DNA from 4 places in the Cellvibrio zantedeschiae genome. Region 2 is predicted to be linked to each of the others. Evidence: predicted binding sites of a transcription regulator. Region 2 holds the regulator's gene; each other region holds the start of a gene.

Evidence for each region. Region 2 encodes LexA, which represses DNA repair genes until DNA is damaged. Its sites were predicted from a motif close to ACTGTNTNTANANACAGT; they were not measured.
Region 1: the regulator LexA is predicted to act here: its motif matches at 2,331-2,348, upstream of recA (recombinase RecA).
Region 3: the regulator LexA is predicted to act here: its motif matches at 2,577-2,594, upstream of ruvC (crossover junction endodeoxyribonuclease RuvC).
Region 4: the regulator LexA is predicted to act here: its motif matches at 2,232-2,249, upstream of IE104_RS11870 (putative DNA modification/repair radical SAM protein).

What each region holds. Positions count from the first base shown of each region.
Region 1 is NZ_BMYZ01000001.1:945,157-949,539, forward strand. Features, by position in the region: gene sucD (succinate--CoA ligase subunit alpha) at 1-274, shown strand, start outside; gene IE104_RS04190 (lectin-like protein) at 342-881, opposite strand; gene IE104_RS04195 (helix-turn-helix transcriptional regulator) at 1,099-1,581, shown strand; gene IE104_RS04200 (VOC family protein) at 1,578-1,988, shown strand; gene recA (recombinase RecA) at 2,453-3,502, shown strand; gene IE104_RS04210 (DUF4136 domain-containing protein) at 3,655-4,230, shown strand; gene IE104_RS04215 (regulatory protein RecX) at 4,287-4,383, shown strand, end outside.
Region 2 is NZ_BMYZ01000001.1:1,954,744-1,959,126, forward strand. Features, by position in the region: gene cmoA (carboxy-S-adenosyl-L-methionine synthase CmoA) at 1-146, shown strand, start outside; gene cmoB (tRNA 5-methoxyuridine(34)/uridine 5-oxyacetic acid(34) synthase CmoB) at 143-1,114, shown strand; gene IE104_RS08665 (cell division inhibitor SulA) at 1,120-1,515, opposite strand; gene lexA (transcriptional repressor LexA) at 1,508-2,113, opposite strand; gene IE104_RS08675 (APC family permease) at 2,201-3,511, opposite strand; gene IE104_RS08680 (flavodoxin) at 3,560-4,135, opposite strand; gene IE104_RS08685 (response regulator transcription factor) at 4,343-4,383, shown strand, end outside.
Region 3 is NZ_BMYZ01000001.1:815,269-819,651, reverse strand. Features, by position in the region: gene ybgC (tol-pal system-associated acyl-CoA thioesterase) at 1-210, opposite strand, end outside; gene ruvB (Holliday junction branch migration DNA helicase RuvB) at 238-1,269, opposite strand; gene ruvA (Holliday junction branch migration protein RuvA) at 1,319-1,936, opposite strand; gene ruvC (crossover junction endodeoxyribonuclease RuvC) at 2,034-2,552, opposite strand; gene IE104_RS03665 (YebC/PmpR family DNA-binding transcriptional regulator) at 2,674-3,417, opposite strand; gene aspS (aspartate--tRNA ligase) at 3,520-4,383, opposite strand, start outside.
Region 4 is NZ_BMYZ01000002.1:250,268-254,650, forward strand. Features, by position in the region: gene IE104_RS11860 (ligand-binding sensor domain-containing diguanylate cyclase) at 1-127, shown strand, start outside; gene IE104_RS11865 (TIGR03915 family putative DNA repair protein) at 150-941, opposite strand; gene IE104_RS11870 (putative DNA modification/repair radical SAM protein) at 964-2,202, opposite strand; gene acs (acetate--CoA ligase) at 2,474-4,383, shown strand, end outside.

The DNA of each region.
Region 1 (4,383 bases), 1.0 Mb from region 2:
AACCGAAGCTATCGTAATGATCGGTGAAATCGGTGGTTCTGCGGAAGAAGAAGCGGCTGCTTACATCAAGGCAAGCGTGACTAAACCTGTTGTGTCTTACATCGCTGGTGTAACTGCTCCAGCTGGTAAGCGTATGGGTCACGCTGGTGCGATTATTTCTGGCGGTAAAGGTACTGCAGACGAAAAGTTTGCTGCCCTTGAAGACGCTGGTGTAAAAACTGTTAAAAGCTTGGCCGATATCGGTAAAGCACTGAAAGAAATCACTGGCTGGTAATATTAGTCAAGTGAACAAAAAAGGCGCCTTATGGCGCCTTTTTTCGTTTAGCAGTTCTCGGCAATCATTATTTCGATTGACGACGAATCCCGAACATCGCGAGCAATCCGCCTAACAACATTAATACAGAGCTAGGCTCAGGAACCTTGGTGCTTACAGTTTCCAAAACGCCGTATTTAGGGCCAGAGTAGCTGTTGTTGTCATCCAAATCATTCCATAAACCAGATACATAAGTATGGACATACTCTTCACCGGTGCCAGCATCATTAGGTTCGCCTCCAGCCCAATTAGCAAAGGTTACGGCGTCACCATTGGTCCAAGCCCAGGTTGATGCATGGGGAGCGGTTCTATACAAGCCGATCCAAAGCGAATTTTGAAGTCCGAAAGTATTAATAATAAAATTATTTTCGTTTATATCGTTGACTGCAACCAGATGTCCGCCTTGGGTCACAGCGAAAGCTTCACTATTTGTCCAGTTATCGGAAGAAATTAGGGTGTAATCGTGTCCACCAAAACTAAACGCACTGCCCACTAAACTAATTGCGTTAGCGCTGGAAGCGGTTAAGGCTAAAACACCTGTCAATGCGAGTATATTTAGTTTTTTCATGTCATCTCCTTTCATCATTAAGTTTGATTAGCATAGAGTGAAATTTGTACAACAATAAAGCGGAAAGCAATATTCAGACCCATGAATTTTTCTTCTTGAAATAGAGGAAGTTATCGAATTTAACCTTAAGGCTTCGGTTGGTTGTGTAAACTAATTCGACGAGAGTTCTATTGTTAGTTTAACGTCTCACCTTTATTCCACGGAGGCTTCATAGGCCATGGATACAGATTTACTCCGCAGATTACTCCGGGCAAAAGATCAAATGGATAGTCATTCTGAAGATGACTGGTCCGTTGAACGTCTCGCGCGCATTAGCTGCGTGTCGCCTGCGCATTTTGCGCGTTCCTTCAAAAAAGCCTTTGGCATTCCACCTCATCGCTACTTGCTGTCGCGACGTATCGAAAGAGCAAAAGCAATGCTTCGCAATACCGACCAAGCTGTAACTGATATAGCTTTTGGAACGGGCTGGCTGAGTATGGGAACATTCGGTAGAACCTTCCGTGATATAACTGGGTCCAATCCTGAAACCAATCGAGCTAGTTCGAGAGTTGCCGACATCCCTGCTGAAATTCCTTTGTGTGTCCTCAAAGAAATTGATCGTCCAAAGTTAAAAAGAGCAGTTTCGGAGAAGCGGAGCCAAGAGCGTTTGGGCCAGAATGACGATTCGAACAATGACTTATCAAGCGAGGCGTCAACATGAGTGAAGGTGTACAAGTGGTAGGAATTTACGTGCGCGATCAACAAGAGGCACTGGAATTTTATGTAAAAAAAGTTGGGTTTATGGTCCATACCGATGTGCGTAACGGAGACTACCGATGGCTTACGGTTCAATACCCGGGGCAGATGCTTTTCCAGCTCGGTCTATTTCTTCCCGGGCCGCCAACAATTGATGCGGCAACGGCTAAATCGGTAAATGAGGTACTTGCCAAAGGCGCTATGCCACCATTAGTTCTGGAAGTGTCAGATTGTTTTGCCACTTGCGAGCGTTTGCGAGCAGCTGGAGTGGAGCTCATACAAGAGCCTGTTGAACGTTATGGAACCGTTGATGCCGGCTTCCGCGACCCATCGGGTAACGGTTGGAAATTACTGCAATCGCGGAGGTCATAATATGAAGAGCGCGTATTTGCTTCGTAATTTCCATCGATGGACATCGTTGGTTTTCGCACTCACTGTCGTTCTAAACTTTGCGGTTAGGGCAAGTGGAGAGCCACCAGCGTGGATTACTTATTCTCCGCTAGCTCCTTTAGCAGTTCTCTTTCTCACAGGCACTTATCTCTTTGCAGCACCGTATTTTAAAAAATCAGTTGAAGCCTAACCGTATAATTGTCTCCCAAACTGCGTGGCGCAAAGTGCCGTTAAAGTGATAATTATGACTTCTCGAAGCTTGGCAAGCGTTCCATTGATTCGGAAAGATTACGCTTAAGATGGTAAAACCTGTATATAACAACAACTGTTTGCGTATACAGGTTTTTTGGTGTAGTCTAGGTTCATAGCTGAAGAGTGTGCGATGTCTCTCGGCGTATAATCCTAATATATCGTCTTACTACTAATTTTTTATGTTGAGGTGTCAAATGGATGCGAACAAAGAAAAGGCTTTACAAGCTGCGCTAAGTCAAATTGAACGTCAATTTGGTAAAGGAACTGTTATGCGTATGGGCGACAAAGAACAAGTCGCCATTCCTTCTATCTCCACCGGTTCTATAGGGCTTGACGTAGCCTTGGGAATTGGCGGTTTACCCAAAGGCCGTATTGTTGAAATATATGGTCCAGAGTCCTCGGGTAAAACTACCTTAACCTTGCAAGTTATAGCTGAAGCTCAACGCGCTGGCGGTAACTGTGCGTTTATTGATGCGGAACATGCGTTAGATCCAATCTATGCGGCGAAATTAGGCGTAAATGTTGAGGATTTGATCATTTCCCAGCCGGACACTGGTGAACAGGCTCTTGAAGTAACCGACATGTTAGTCCGCTCAGGTGCGGTTGATGTATTAGTCGTCGACTCGGTGGCAGCATTGACTCCTCGCGCTGAAATTGAAGGTGAGATGGGTGATCATCATGTGGGCTTGCAGGCACGTTTAATGTCGCAGGCGCTACGTAAAATCACCGGTAACATTAAAAATGCCAATTGCCTGGTGATTTTTATTAACCAAATTCGTATGAAAATCGGCGTTATGTTTGGCAACCCCGAAACCACTACTGGTGGTAATGCGTTGAAGTTCTACGCATCTGTGCGTCTCGATATCCGTCGTATTGGCGCAGTTAAAGAAGGTGAAGAGGTTATTGGTTCCGAGACTCGCGTTAAAGTAGTTAAGAACAAAGTGGCGCCACCTTTTAAACAGACCGAATTCCAAATTCTTTACGGATCTGGCATCAATCGAATGGGCGAAGTTGTGGATTATGGCGTGAAGCTGGGCATGATTGACAAAGCGGGTGCTTGGTATAGCTATCAAGGAAATAAAATTGGTCAGGGCAAAAACAATGTTATGAAATTTTTGCAAGAAAACCCTGTCATAGCAAAAGAGCTAGAAGCAAGAGTTCGTACTGAATTGCTTGAGTCTCCAGCATTGTCCCTCAGTGCAAATGGTGCCGATTCTGCGGACGAAGTGGAGATGTCTGAATAAGTTGTTAGCGTTTCTTGCTTGCACGGGGGGAACTCGTTAACAATTGTTCAAGTATGTGCTGCACTGTTGCGTGTCATAGGTAGTCTGAGTATGCTGCGCAACAGAGTTTTAGCTCTGCTAAACATTTTATAGATGCAGCCAAGAGGTTCGAAATGTTAAAAGCCGGTTTATTCAGTTTGTTGGTAGCGCTTATGTGTTTAAGCGGCTGCGCCACCAAACCTTATGTAGCTACAGATTACGAAGCCAGCTATAACTTTGCTGCGCTTAAATCTTTTGCGGTAAAAAGCGCTAAGCAAGATACTAAAGAGAACATTCTGATATCCCCATTTACCTTAAGTCATATTCATGCTTTGGTGAACGGAGAACTGGCAAAACGTTATCAATCGGTAGGTGAGTCAGCTACGCCAGATTTTTATGTAACCTATCATGTAGTGATGGAGGAAAAGCTTGAGCCAACTGCTTATGATCAAATGTATGGCTTTGGTTTTTGGGGTAGGGGATATCGTTATCCATCTTCAATGTTTTACCGTCCCCCGCTTGATGGTGGCATAAGAGTTTACAATCAAGGTAGTTTGATTATCGATATGGTGGATGCTAAAACACAACAGCCGATCTGGCGTGGTGTTTCAGAAAAACGATTGAATAAGGGCTTAAACCCCCAAAAGCAACGTGAAATTCTGACAAGTGCGGTTTTGGAAGTGCTGGCACAATTTCCTCCCGTAAAGTAATTAGTATAAATTGTTAAAAATCGGCCGCTATGCGGCCTTTTTTTATGGGCGACTCAATGACAGTTCATGAAATTACACCCGCGAGCATACGCATGTCGGCCATGAATTTTTTAGCAATGCGTGAGCATTCTGCTCATGAGCTTAAAGTTAAGT
Region 2 (4,383 bases):
TTGCGCAAAAGCGCAGCGCTATTGAAAATGTTCTTATTCCAGAAACCCTCGCCACTCACCGTCAGCGCCTTAAAGATGCAGGTTTTGCCAGCGTAGATGTTTGGTTTCAATGTTTTAATTTTGCCTCGATAATCGCCATCAAATGATTGAATACTCCACCTTACTCGCATACTTGCCTGAAAGCCCTCTCGCACCTTGGTCCGCTGATTTACCACAGCAAATTGCTGATGGCCTGTGTGAAAAACGTTACGGCGATTTGCCGGATTGGAAACAAGCACTTGCACGCCTACCCAAAATTACCAGCAGCCAAAATAATTTTAGCGATAAAGTTGAGATAGGCGCGCCCACAGATTGCGATGCGGCAACCCGCGCAGAATTACAACAAACGTTGGAAGCACTTATTCCCTGGCGCAAAGGCCCCTATTGGTTGCACGGTATTCATCTCGACACAGAGTGGCGCTCAGATTGGAAATGGGATCGCGTCACTCCCCATTTGGCCCCACTCAAAAATAGATTAATTTTGGATGTTGGGTGCGGCAACGGCTACCACTGCTGGCGCATGCTGGGTGAAGGAGCGCACCGCGTAATTGGAATAGATCCATCGCCACGCTTTGTAGTCCAATTCCATATGATTAAACAACTTGCAGACAAGGATTATCCAATTGATGTTTTGCCGGTAGGAATAGAAGATCTACCGCCTAAACTGCAAGCGTTTGATACGGTTTTTTCCATGGGTGTTTTCTATCATCGCAAATCACCTATGGATCATTTGCGCGAACTTAAGGAAGCACTGCGCCCCGGCGGGCAGCTGGTGCTGGAAACCTTGGTAATTGAAGGCGGCTTGGGCGATGTTCTGGTACCCGAAGGGCGTTATGCGAAGATGAATAACGTATGGTTTTTACCGAGCTGCGAAACCATGCTGAGCTGGTTACGCAAAATGGGTTTTAATAACGCGAGAGTTGTCGACGTTTGCACAACGTCAGTTGAAGAACAACGCTCAACTCATTGGATGAAATTTCATTCACTCCCTGAATTTCTAGATCCTCAAAACCCTTCGCTAACTGCTGAAGGACATCCGGCGCCTATTCGTGCCGTTTTTGTAGCAGAAGCTTAAATCGACTACCTAACTCTTAACAACAAGCCTTGGCATTGGCCTTGGTAAGCTGCATTTTCAAGTTGCTTTAACTCTTTGTCTGTCAGCTTTCCAGGGCTTGCGATTACCGTGTGGCTATTACCAGCCGCCAGGGCTTCCCACGTAATCCACAACCGACTCGCTTCATCACTACAGTGAATTAAACGCACAAAACGCGTATCAACACCGAAAGATTCCAGAAACTCCCGCGATAAATGTTGCGGCGCAATCCAAGTGACCCAACGATCAACACAACTCTGCGTTAAAAACGCAATCATGGGCATCAGTAACGCAGCTTGTTCAGGTGATGCGTTGGCAATAATCAGTTCAGTAATACCGCAGCTGGTTGCTGCAGGCTGACTAGCTTGACGAATATTATTCACGACGAATCACTCCTACACTTAAACCTTCGATAGTAAATTCCTGATCAGTCAAATCCACCTGGATAACATCAAAATCTGGATTTTCTGGCCACAGCTCCACTTGGGAACGGTTGCCAATTCGCTTGTAGCGTTTCACAGTCACTTCTTCGCCTATACGCGCTACCACAATTTGGCCGCTACGAACCTGGTCGGTACGATGAACTGCCAACAAATCTCCATCCAGGATGCCAGCGTCCTTCATACTCATGCCATTAACGCGCAGAAGATAATCCGCAGAAGGTGAAAAGAAGTTGGGGGGAATGTTGCAGTAATCTTCAATATGTTCTTGCGCAAGAATGGGATTACCCGCAGCAACACGGCCTACAATAGGAACGCCTTCATCAACCGTCTCTGGCAGGCGAATACCGCGTGATGCACCTGGAACGATTTCAATAGCGCCTTTTTTAGCGAGGGCTTTGATATGCTCTTCGGCAGCATTAGGGGATTTATAACCAAGAATACGTGCGATTTCTGCACGGGTGGGCGGATAGCCGGTTTCTTCGGCATAATCCTTGATGAGCTGTAAAACCTGTTCCTGACGCGCCGTGAGATTGTACATAACCACCCCTGTTGATCTGTTTGTTTATACAGTAATTGGGATTATATACAGTATTTTATACAGTGCAACAAGTTTTTTTAACGAAAATTAATCAGCATTGGCGGGGTTGCTGGAGATCGACGCTGGTCTGATTACAAAATAGAGAATCACGATTACCACCAGAATAGCGCCTGCAACTTTGATTTCCTCGATCTTGGCGTAAGACAACATCAAGGCACAGACGACGGTACCAAGCACAGGGACTACCGCTGGAATTTCAAATCGACCTTTAGGCTCCCCCTTGCGATACTTCAGTACCACTAGTGCCAAATTAACCATCATGAAACATATCAATAGCAGCACACTGGTAGCGCGCGCCAGCGACGCAATATTACCGGTCAGCGCAAGCACTAACATAAAACCAAGCACTGCGAGCGACGAAACATAAGGCGTGCGGCGGCGGCTTACCTTGCCAAGCACCTTAGGCATCAACCCCTGATTCGCCATCCCATAGATAAGCCGCGAACCCATAATGAAATTGAGCAGCGCAGTATTAGCTACCGCAAACATCGCAATGAAAGCAAAAGCAATAGGAGGAAACCAGGGTGCAGCCCGTTTGACCACATCTACCAAGGGGGCTGAGGACGTTGCAAGTTCAGCTGCCGGAATCACTGAAACCGCAACAAGCGAAATGGTTACATAAATAGTCGACGCAATAAGCACCGCCAGCAAAATCCCCTTGGGCATGGTTGATTCGGGATTTTTAACTTCTTCGCTGACGTTGATAATATCTTCAAATCCGACAAACGAATAAAACGTGAGCACCGCCCCCGACAGAATCAACGAAAAACTCAGATCACCCGCAGGATTCGCCACGGTTACTGTGCTGGTGTAATCGACCGAACCAATAAATTTTGCACCCACGGAGATGACTAGCAAAAGCCCGCCAAGCTCTATGCCGGTACACAACATATTCATCCACATAGATTCGCGAATGCCACGAATCACCACTCCCGCCAAAACCAAACAAAAGGTAACCACTACCAAGTCCACAGGTACTGCAGATACCAGCGTCGTAAAATATCCAGCAAAGGCGCGGCTACCCGCAGCCATTGAGGTTACGCCCGATGAAAGCGCGGCAAGACCTATGACATAAGCCAAAAAATTGCTTTTAAACGCGTGATGAGTAAAAAAAGATGCACCACCTGCGCGCGGATAGCGTGAACCAAGGGATGCATAGGAAAGCCCGGTCAAGCCAGCCGCCACCATACTGGCGAGGAATGCCATCCAAATGCCGTTCCCCATTTCACCGGCAGCTTTACCTATAAGCGCATATATACCGGCACCAAGAATATCGCCCACACCGTAGATAACCAGCGCAAATAATCCAATGTGACGATGTAAGGCTTGAGGAGTCATGGCGTGAGCTCAAAAGACATGCAGTGTGATATTAAATAAATACCAGAGCTAATCATCAACTTCGTGAAGAGGAGTCTCAAGACCAAATTCAGTGTGAAGTTGTGCGCACCAGCGATTTAAACGAGCAGCAGTCAGATGTTCCTGATGATCTTCATCAAGCGCCAAGCCAACGAATTTTCCCGCGCCTGGAATCTCTGCCTTGGAGGCCGAAAACTCGTAACCCTCTATAGACCAATGCCCAACAATATTAGGGGCGGATTGAATGACCACATCGTGCAGCATACCCATAGCATCCAGAAAGTAGTCGCTGTAGCCGAATTGATCACCCAAACCAAAAAAGGCCACTGTTTTACCGGAGAAATCTATTTCGCTGACATCAATCCAAAAATCTTCCCAATCGGATTGGATCTGGCCAAAATCCCACGTGGGTATCCCCAGAATGATCTTGTCGTAATGGGTAAAGTCCAGCTGCGTTGCGTCTGCTATATCATGTACATCGACAACATCTTTACCAAAACGTTTTTGAATTCGATAGGCGATGCGTTCGCTATTACCTTCATCACTGCCAAAAAAAAGCCCCAGGCTAGCCACACGCACCTCAAGTTGAATTGATAAGAAACGCAATTTTCCCAACAATGGCTTTTATACGCAAGCAATCTTGTGTATACATGCGCCACCCCATAAGGGACATAAAATTTCTTAAATATTTTGCTTAAATAAATTTCATTCTTTAATTTGTTAAGAAGCGTTAAACAGCTACAATTTCAATGACACTCTAAAGTGGCTACTGCACACTTGCGGCATAACTTCTTCTAATAGTGATGATAATCCATGAATAAACTCTTACTCATCGATGACGACAAAGAACTTAG
Region 3 (4,383 bases), 1.1 Mb from region 2:
CGCAGGACGACGGTAGTCAACTTGAGCAGCATGTACTACCAATAAAAGGCCGTCGTCCAAAATCGCCGGCTTATGATAACCCAAAGTGCGCAAGAATTCTGTACGGCAGCGCTCCATGAATTTTAAATAGTTTACGTAATAAACAATTCCGCCCGCATCTGTATCTTCGATATAAACGCGAACCGAAATACTAAACTCTTCCGCAACCATAATTTCTCTGTACAAATTTTATTCGGATTAATTTTCACCGACGTCTTGTTGTAATCGTTTTGGCATGGGTACGCCAAAATGCAGATAGGCATTATTAGTTAAGACCCGACCGCGTGGCGTCCGCGCCATAAAGCCTTGCTGAATTAAATATGGTTCAATCACATCTTCGATGGTGCCGCGGTCTTCACTAATAGCTGCCGCCAAACTTTCAACACCTACTGGGCCTCCATCAAAATTGTTCATCATCGCCATTAATAAACGCCGGTCCATATGATCAAAGCCGCGTTCATCTACATTCAGCATATTTAATGCGCTATCTGCCATGCTTGCGGTGACTATGCCGTCACCTTTCATTTCAGCGAAATCGCGCACTCGACGCAGCAATCGATTGGCAATCCGCGGTGTACCGCGCGAGCGTTTTGCGACTTCCTGCGCGCCTTTATCATCCATACGAACGCCAAGCAAATTAGCGGAACGCGCAACAATATGGGTGAGATCGGCGACATTATAAAACTCCAGACGCTGAACAATACCAAAACGGTCGCGTAAGGGTGATGTTAAAAGTCCGGCACGAGTAGTTGCCCCCACCAAAGTAAACTGCGGTAAATCCAGCTTAATGGAGCGTGCAGCGGGGCCTTCACCAATCATAATATCCAGCTGGAAATCCTCCATGGCTGGATAAAGAATCTCCTCCACCACAGGGCTCAAGCGATGTATTTCGTCAATAAACAACACATCGCCCGGCTCCAGATTAGTCATAAGTGCAGCTAAATCACCGGCTTTTTCTAATACCGGGCCAGAAGTACTTTTTAGCGATACGCCCATTTCATTAGCAATAATATTGGCGAGCGTGGTCTTACCCAATCCAGGCGGACCGAATACCAAGGTATGATCCAGCGCTTCGTTGCGTTTTTTGGCAGCACCGATAAAAATTTCCATCTGCTCACGCACAACAGGCTGCCCAACATAATCCGCAAGGCTTTTGGGGCGCACAGTGCGATCCAAATAATCTTCACGCTCTTTGGCGGCGGGGGCAATCAGGCGATCTGTTTCAATCATTATCAGCTCGTAAGATAAACAAAGTGTGTGAATGTCTTATTAAGAGAAATCAGGAGCTAGCCATAGAACGCAAAGCCAAGCGAATGAGCTCTTCACTCTTAGCATCTGGTTTTTGCTTGGATGCTGCGGAAATCATTTTTGCAGCTTCCACAGGTTTATAACCCAAGGCCACCAATGCACTTTCAGCTTCTGCGTAAGTATCATTGTCGCTAACAATTTGCTTGATTTCATTATGCGCCAGCAGATCGTTATGGGGCATATCCCAATTTTTCAAGCGATCACGTAACTCAATCACCAATCGTTCAGCCGTTTTGGCGCCTATGCCTGGCACTTTGGTTAAGGCTTTAACATTATTGTCGCGCACACAGCGAGCGATATCATCCGCCTCCATGCCCGACAAAATCGCTACTGCTAACTTGGGACCAACACCATTTACTTTTATCAAGGTGCGAAAGAGGGAGCGGTCACGCTGATCAGCAAAACCAAAAAGTTGGTGCAAGTTTTCGGTGATGGACAAATGCGTGTGCAAAATAACTTCTGCACCCATTGCCGGGAGACGATAGAAAGTTGTCATGGGCGCTTGTAGCTCGTAGCCAACGCCATTTACATCCAGCAATAAATAAGGAGGTTGCTTTTCAATGAGGGTGCCACGGAGACGTCCAATCATGTGCGCTTTTAGCCTGTGTTAACGTTGAGGGCGATTGTAATGCAGTTTAAACATTTTAAAAATTTGAATCTTTACCGGGAAAACTTTGGGATTATTATTAAACCACCCTGCCTCGCCGAAAGCTTACTGAACCGGCCAACTTAATTAAATGCTGGGAACTGTTGGCATGACAAAGAGCGACGGCAAGTGCATCTGCAGCATCTTCTTGTGGAACGGCGGGCAGCCGCAACAGTGTTTTCACCATATGCTGGACTTGAAGCTTATCTGCTGCACCGTTGCCTACGACCGACTGCTTCACTTTGCGCGCTTCATATTCTGAAACTGGCATATCCAAGGCGACAGCGGCCACGATTGCGGCGCCCCTCGCCTGCCCAAGCTTAAGAGCTGAAGCCGCGTTCTTGGCCATAAAAACCTGTTCAATGGCCATTTCCTGCGGACAATATTGATTAATAATCTGAGTGATGGAATTGAAAATGATTTTTAACCGCTCAGACAATTCCACCTCCGGAATACGTATAACTCCGCTAGTGACGTATTCGGTTTTATTGCCATTCGCGTTGATAATGCCAAAACCGGTTTTACGTGAGCCGGGATCTATACCGAGGATAAGTGCCATAAGCAGAACCAAGATCATGCATAAACTGTAGATACGTACAGTGTTACATGAAGATGGCATCTAGGCAAGCTGCATGCACCTAAAGCAAGCAGCTATTCTAAAGAGAGGATGTAGATAGAAACTAACCGATTTGCTCCATGATTTCTTCTGAAATATCCGCATTGGTATAAACCTTCTGCACATCGTCCAGATCTTCAAGCATATCAATTAATGCGAGGATTTTTTCGGCCTGGTCTTTATCGAGCGATACGGTTAATGACGGCTGCATAATAATTTCGGAGTGCTCAGGCTTGAAGCCAGCCGCAATCAGCGCATCTTTTACATTCAGATAATCTTCAAACGCGGTGAAGATTTCGATGGAACCATCATCATTGGCAATCACATCATCTGCGCCAGCTTCCAGCGCAGCTTCCATTAATGCATCTTCGCTTATACCTGGCGCAAAACTGATTTGGCCTTTGCGTGCAAACAGATAAGAAACAGAACCGTTTGTACCGAGATTTCCGCCACGCTTATCGAACGCATGGCGAACTTCGCCCGCGGTGCGATTACGGTTGTCGGTCATACATTCAACAATAAAGGCAACGCCGTTTACGCCGTAACCTTCATAAGTTAACTCTTCGTAATTATCCGCTTCAGTTGTACCAGCGCCACGCGCAATCGCTTTCTCAATCGAATCACGCTTCATGTTGTTGTAAAGTGCGTCGTCAACTGCAGCACGCAAGCGCGGGTTGTCTGCAATGTTTGCGCTGCTTTTTGCGGCAACAGTTATCTCACGAATGAGTTTGGTAAAAATTTTTACGCGTTTGGCATCTTGTCGCGCTTTGCGGTGACGCATGTTGTGCCATTTACTGTGGCCTGCCATCTTGTTTCTCCAAGATACTTTTATTTAATTCAAGATTAAAAATCCCATAAAAAAAGGGCGGGCATTGCCCACCCTTTTTCAATCGCGTTGTTTCAAGTGCGATTACATTCCGTACTCAGCGCCTTCAGCTGGTGCAGCTTCGGCTTTTTCTTTCTTGCGTAAACGAATGTGCAATTCACGCAATTGCAAATCGTCTACAAAACCTGGGGCGTCAGTCATTACACAAGCAGCGCTTTGGGTTTTCGGGAAGGCGATTACATCGCGGATTGAGCTTGCGCCAATCATCAACATAATCAAGCGATCCAAACCGAATGCCAAACCACCGTGCGGTGGTGCACCATATTTCAATGCGTCCAACAGGAAGCCAAATTTTTCGCGTTGCTCTTCTTCGCTAATGCCAAGGATGTTGAACACAGTTTGTTGCATTTCCTTGGTGTGGATACGCACAGAACCACCGCCCAATTCAGTACCGTTTAATACCAAATCGTAAGCTTGTGACAATGCAGTCGCCGGGTTTGCAGCCAATTCTTCTGGTGAACAAGAAGGCGCAGTAAATGGATGGTGAATTGCAGTCAAGCTGCCGTCATCCAATTCTTCGAACATCGGGAAATCAACAACCCACAACATTGCCCACTCTTTGGTGTACAAATTCAAATCTGCACCGAGTTTGCAACGCAATGCGCCCAAAGCTTCAGTTACGATTTTGTGCTTGTCGGCACCGAAGAAAATCAAGTCACCGTTTTCTGCACCAACGCGCTCAAGAATTGCGGCACGAACTGGAACAGGGAGATTTTTAACGATTGGAGATTGCAAACCTTCTTCAAGATCATTCTTGTCGTTAACTTTAATGTACGCCAAACCTTTTGCACCGTAGATGCTTACGAACTTGGTGTAGTCGTCGATTTGCTTGCGCGTTAACTTTTCATTTCCACCGGGGACTTTGAGCGCAGTTACGCGAGATTTTGG
Region 4 (4,383 bases), on a different contig from region 2:
TGCTGCTAATACGGATACTAATCATCACCACTTGCATCAACGCATTAGCAGTAATCTCAAAGAGATGATTGCCCACAAGGATATATCGGTAATAGCGACAGAGGGCGATGAGTTAGTTTGGGATTAATACGGAAAGTCGCAAAAATAATTTACGTTGCCACGTTCATGCGCTTTTCAATTTTCGGATGCTTTTCAATAAGATGTTTCCAGTAGCGTTTTGGCATATGCCGCAAATGCAAACGCAGGTTACTGCGTTCCTTGATGTTTACGCTGTGAAAATAAACGCCCCATAGTTTTTGAAAAGCTAATTCTTTATCATCCATTTTATGAGTAGATTGCTGGTCGCGGATATTAATGTTATGTGCATCTACAAATTGGCATTCCTGTAAATCATAAACCAATCCATAACTGCGTTTTTGATCCACAATCAACCAGCGCTGGTCGGCGTAGCGCCGTTCAAAGTGTTCGCCTATTAAAGGCAATACATTAAAGTCGGGTTCAATCTCTGCGTAAAATAATCCGTTTTCCAATTTTTGAAAGCGTACAAAGGCATGCATGCGATGAACTTCGCGGCTAATCATGCGATCAATTTGCGCGACTTCCAAAACGGTGGCATTGGCAAAGTTGCTTAATATAGTCACATCTTTGGCGGCCATAATAATTTTTACCATGTTATAAATCAGCATCTCCATGTGTGTCAGTTCGGATAAAAAAAGGCGATACAATAGTTGCGCGCCGCGTTCGCTGGAATAAAGATCAACTGCTTTTAATACGCGCTCAGCCTGGTCCAGGTCGGTTGCAATCAACACAGTTTCATCCAGCAAACTAAATTGCGTTAAACCCTCAATCGCAATAGCGGTGGGTGGAACTTTGGTTTGGAAAATAGCGAATATGCAACTCAACAAACCTTCAAAGCTTCCATCGTACGCATAAATTTTCACTGCTGTATTTTCCTGGATGTTGTCAGCCAAATAATGACATCTGGGTTTTTTGTACGGTTTTGTCTGCAATTAATAGCTGCCGTAAATCATGCATCTGCAAATCTTTTCGTTGCACGGGTGCGCCGGGGCATTGAATAAAATAACGCGCGCGTTTTAGCGCTACGCCCATTTGCTGTAAGTGATCCATATGTAAACGCTGATGAATACGCGAGCTTACAATTTTCTGGGCAGATTTCACTCCAACACCAGGGATTCGCAAAATCATTTCGTAATCTGCATGGTTAATATCTACTGGAAACAAATGCGGATTGCGCAGCGCGTAACTGACTTTCGGGTCTACTTCCAAATCAAGATTCGGATATTGGTCATTGACTATATCGCCCACGCCAAATTTATAAAAACGCAGCAACCAATCGGCTTGATAGATTCGGTTTTCGCGAATTAACGGCGGCGCCGAAAGCAGGGGAACGCGATTATCTGTTTTAATCGGCACATAGCCAGAGTAATAAACCCGCTTTAATTTTTGTGTGTTGTAGAGGTTATCGGCAAGCTGCAAAATTTGGTGGTCGTTTTCCGATGTCGCACCCACAATCAATTGCGTGCTTTGGCCTGCCGGTAAAAACAACGGCGTTTTCTTAAAATGCTTTTTGTCGTCGGTGTAGCGAAATTTTTCCTCCGTCAAATAATTCATGGGTGTGATGATATCGGTGTAATTTTTTTCCGGCGCGACTTTTTTAAGGTTCATCTCTGAGGGAATTTCAATATTCACACTTAAGCGGTCAGCGTAGAGGCCGGCTTCATGTAATAACTCGGGGCTTGCGCCGGGAATCGCCTTTAAATGTATATAGCCATTAAAGTTGTGTGTGGTGCGCAAGGTTTTGGCAACGCGTACCAAACGCTCCATGGTGTTGTCGGCGCTTTTAAAAATCCCCGAGCTTAAAAACAAGCCTTCAATGTAATTGCGGCGATAAAAATTAATCGTTAAATCCACAACTTCTTCTACCGTAAAGCCTGCGCGCTTTACATCGTTGCTGCGTCGGCTTACACAGTAGGCGCAATCGTAAATGCAGTGGTTGGTTAAGAGGATTTTCAGCAGCGAAACACAACGCCCGTCTTCCGTATAACTGTGGCAAATCCCCATGCCGGTGGCGTCGCCCAAGCCTTTATTGTGATTGGCGCGTTTGCTGCCACTGGAGGAACAGGATGCATCGTATTTGGCTGCATCTGACAAGATTGTCAGCTTTTCTAATATGTTGCCCACAGCGTTCTCCCCATGAATAAAGAATGATAACTGTATATCCACACAGTATTTGTGGCAAGCTAAAAATTGGGCGTTTACAGTGAGAGCTAGGTTTCAAAAACAATAAATTTTTGTTTAGGACAACGTTGTCATTGAAAAAAGTTCGAATGAACTGTTAAGCTAGCTGCCCTGATTTTCCGGGTTGGGCTCATATCCTGTAACCCGTTACACCATGCTTCAAACGGCATTGGTCAGAGTAGTCATAACAAAATAACAGCAGTGAGAATCAACCATGTCAGAAGTGCACGTGTATCCCGTTCCCGACAGTTTTAAGAACTCTTCCTCCATTGATTTGGAGGGCTACCAAGCGATGTACGATCAATCGGTAAATGATCCTGATACCTTTTGGGCGGAGCAGGCAAACCAGTTTTTGACATGGCAGGCGCCTTGGTCACAAGTCACTAAAAGTGATTTGAACAAAGGCGAAGTAGCCTGGTTTATTGATGGCAAGTTGAACGTAAGCCTTAACTGTATTGATCGCCATTTGCCTGCGCGTGCCGACCAAGTTGCAATCATTTGGGAAGGTGATGACCCGGATGAAGATCAATTTATTTCCTATCAAGAATTGCATGACCAAGTTTGCCGGCTTGCCAACGCTTTGCGCGCGCGCGGCGTGAAAAAGGGCGACCGCGTTTGCATCTATATGCCAATGATTCCCGAAGCGACCTACGCTATGTTGGCCTGTGCCCGCGTGGGTGCCGTGCATTCAGTGGTGTTTGGTGGCTTCTCACCAGAAGCCTTGAAAGACCGCATTTTGGATGCGGATTGTCAGGTGGTAATCACTGCCGATGAAGGCCTGCGCGGTGGCAAACGTGTTCCCTTAAAGGCGAATGCAGATACGGCTTTGGCAAATTGCCCGAATGTTCATACCTGCATAGTTGTGCGCCGCACTGCCGGTTCCATCAGTTGGGACGGTGCCCGCGATTTCTGGTATCACGACTTAATCGCCAAACAAGCGGCCACCTGCGAACCAGAAGTAATGGATGCGGAAGACCCGCTGTTTATCCTTTACACATCAGGTTCAACCGGTAAGCCAAAAGGTGTGTTGCACACCACCGGTGGCTATTTGTTGCAGGCGGCCATGACTCACAAATACGTGTTCGATTATCAGGAAGGCGAAACTTACTGGTGTACGGCAGATGTGGGTTGGGTGACTGGCCACAGCTATATTGTTTACGGCCCTCTCACTAACGGCGCGACGACCTTAGTCTTTGAAGGTATCCCAACTTATCCAGATGCCTCGCGCTTTTGGCAAGTAATCGATAAGCATCAAGTAAACATTTTCTACACAGCCCCAACCGCCATTCGCGCGCTTATGGGCGCGGGCGATGATTGGGTGAAAAAGACTGCGCGTACCAGTTTGCGTGTGCTTGGCACCGTGGGCGAACCAATCAATCCTGAAGCTTGGGAGTGGTATTACCGCGTGATTGGCGATAGCCGTTGCCCGATTGTGGATACGTGGTGGCAAACTGAAACCGGTGCGCACATGCTCACTCCATTACCGGGTGCAATCGCGCTTAAACCAGGTTCTGCAACGCTTCCATTCTTTGGCGTGCAACCCGCGTTGCTGGATGCCGAAGGCAAAGAAGTACAAGGTGCAGGTGAAGGTAATTTGGTGATTAAAGCTGCATGGCCAAGCCAAATTCGCAGCGTTTATGGCGATCACCAACGTTGTATCGATACCTACTACAGCACTTACCCCGGTTACTACTTCACCGGCGACGGCGCACGTCGCGATGAAGATGGTTACTACTGGATTACCGGTCGCGTGGACGACGTACTCAACGTATCCGGCCACCGTATGGGTACTGCAGAAGTTGAATCTGCGTTGGTGTTACACGAAAAAGTAGCTGAAGCTGCAGTGGTGGGTTACCCGCACGATATTAAAGGCCAAGGCATTTACGCTTATGTGACTTTGATGAGCGGCGAAGAGCCCAGCGATGAATTGAAAAAAGAATTGCTGGCGTTAGTCGTAAAAGAAATCGGCGCAATTGCACGCCCGGATATTATTCAGTGGGCACCGGGTTTACCAAAAACTCGCTCCGGTAAAATCATGCGTCGTATTCTGCGTAAAATTGCCGCAAATGAAATTGATAGTTTGGGTGATACCTCAACGCTTGCAGACCCTTCTGTTGTGACGCA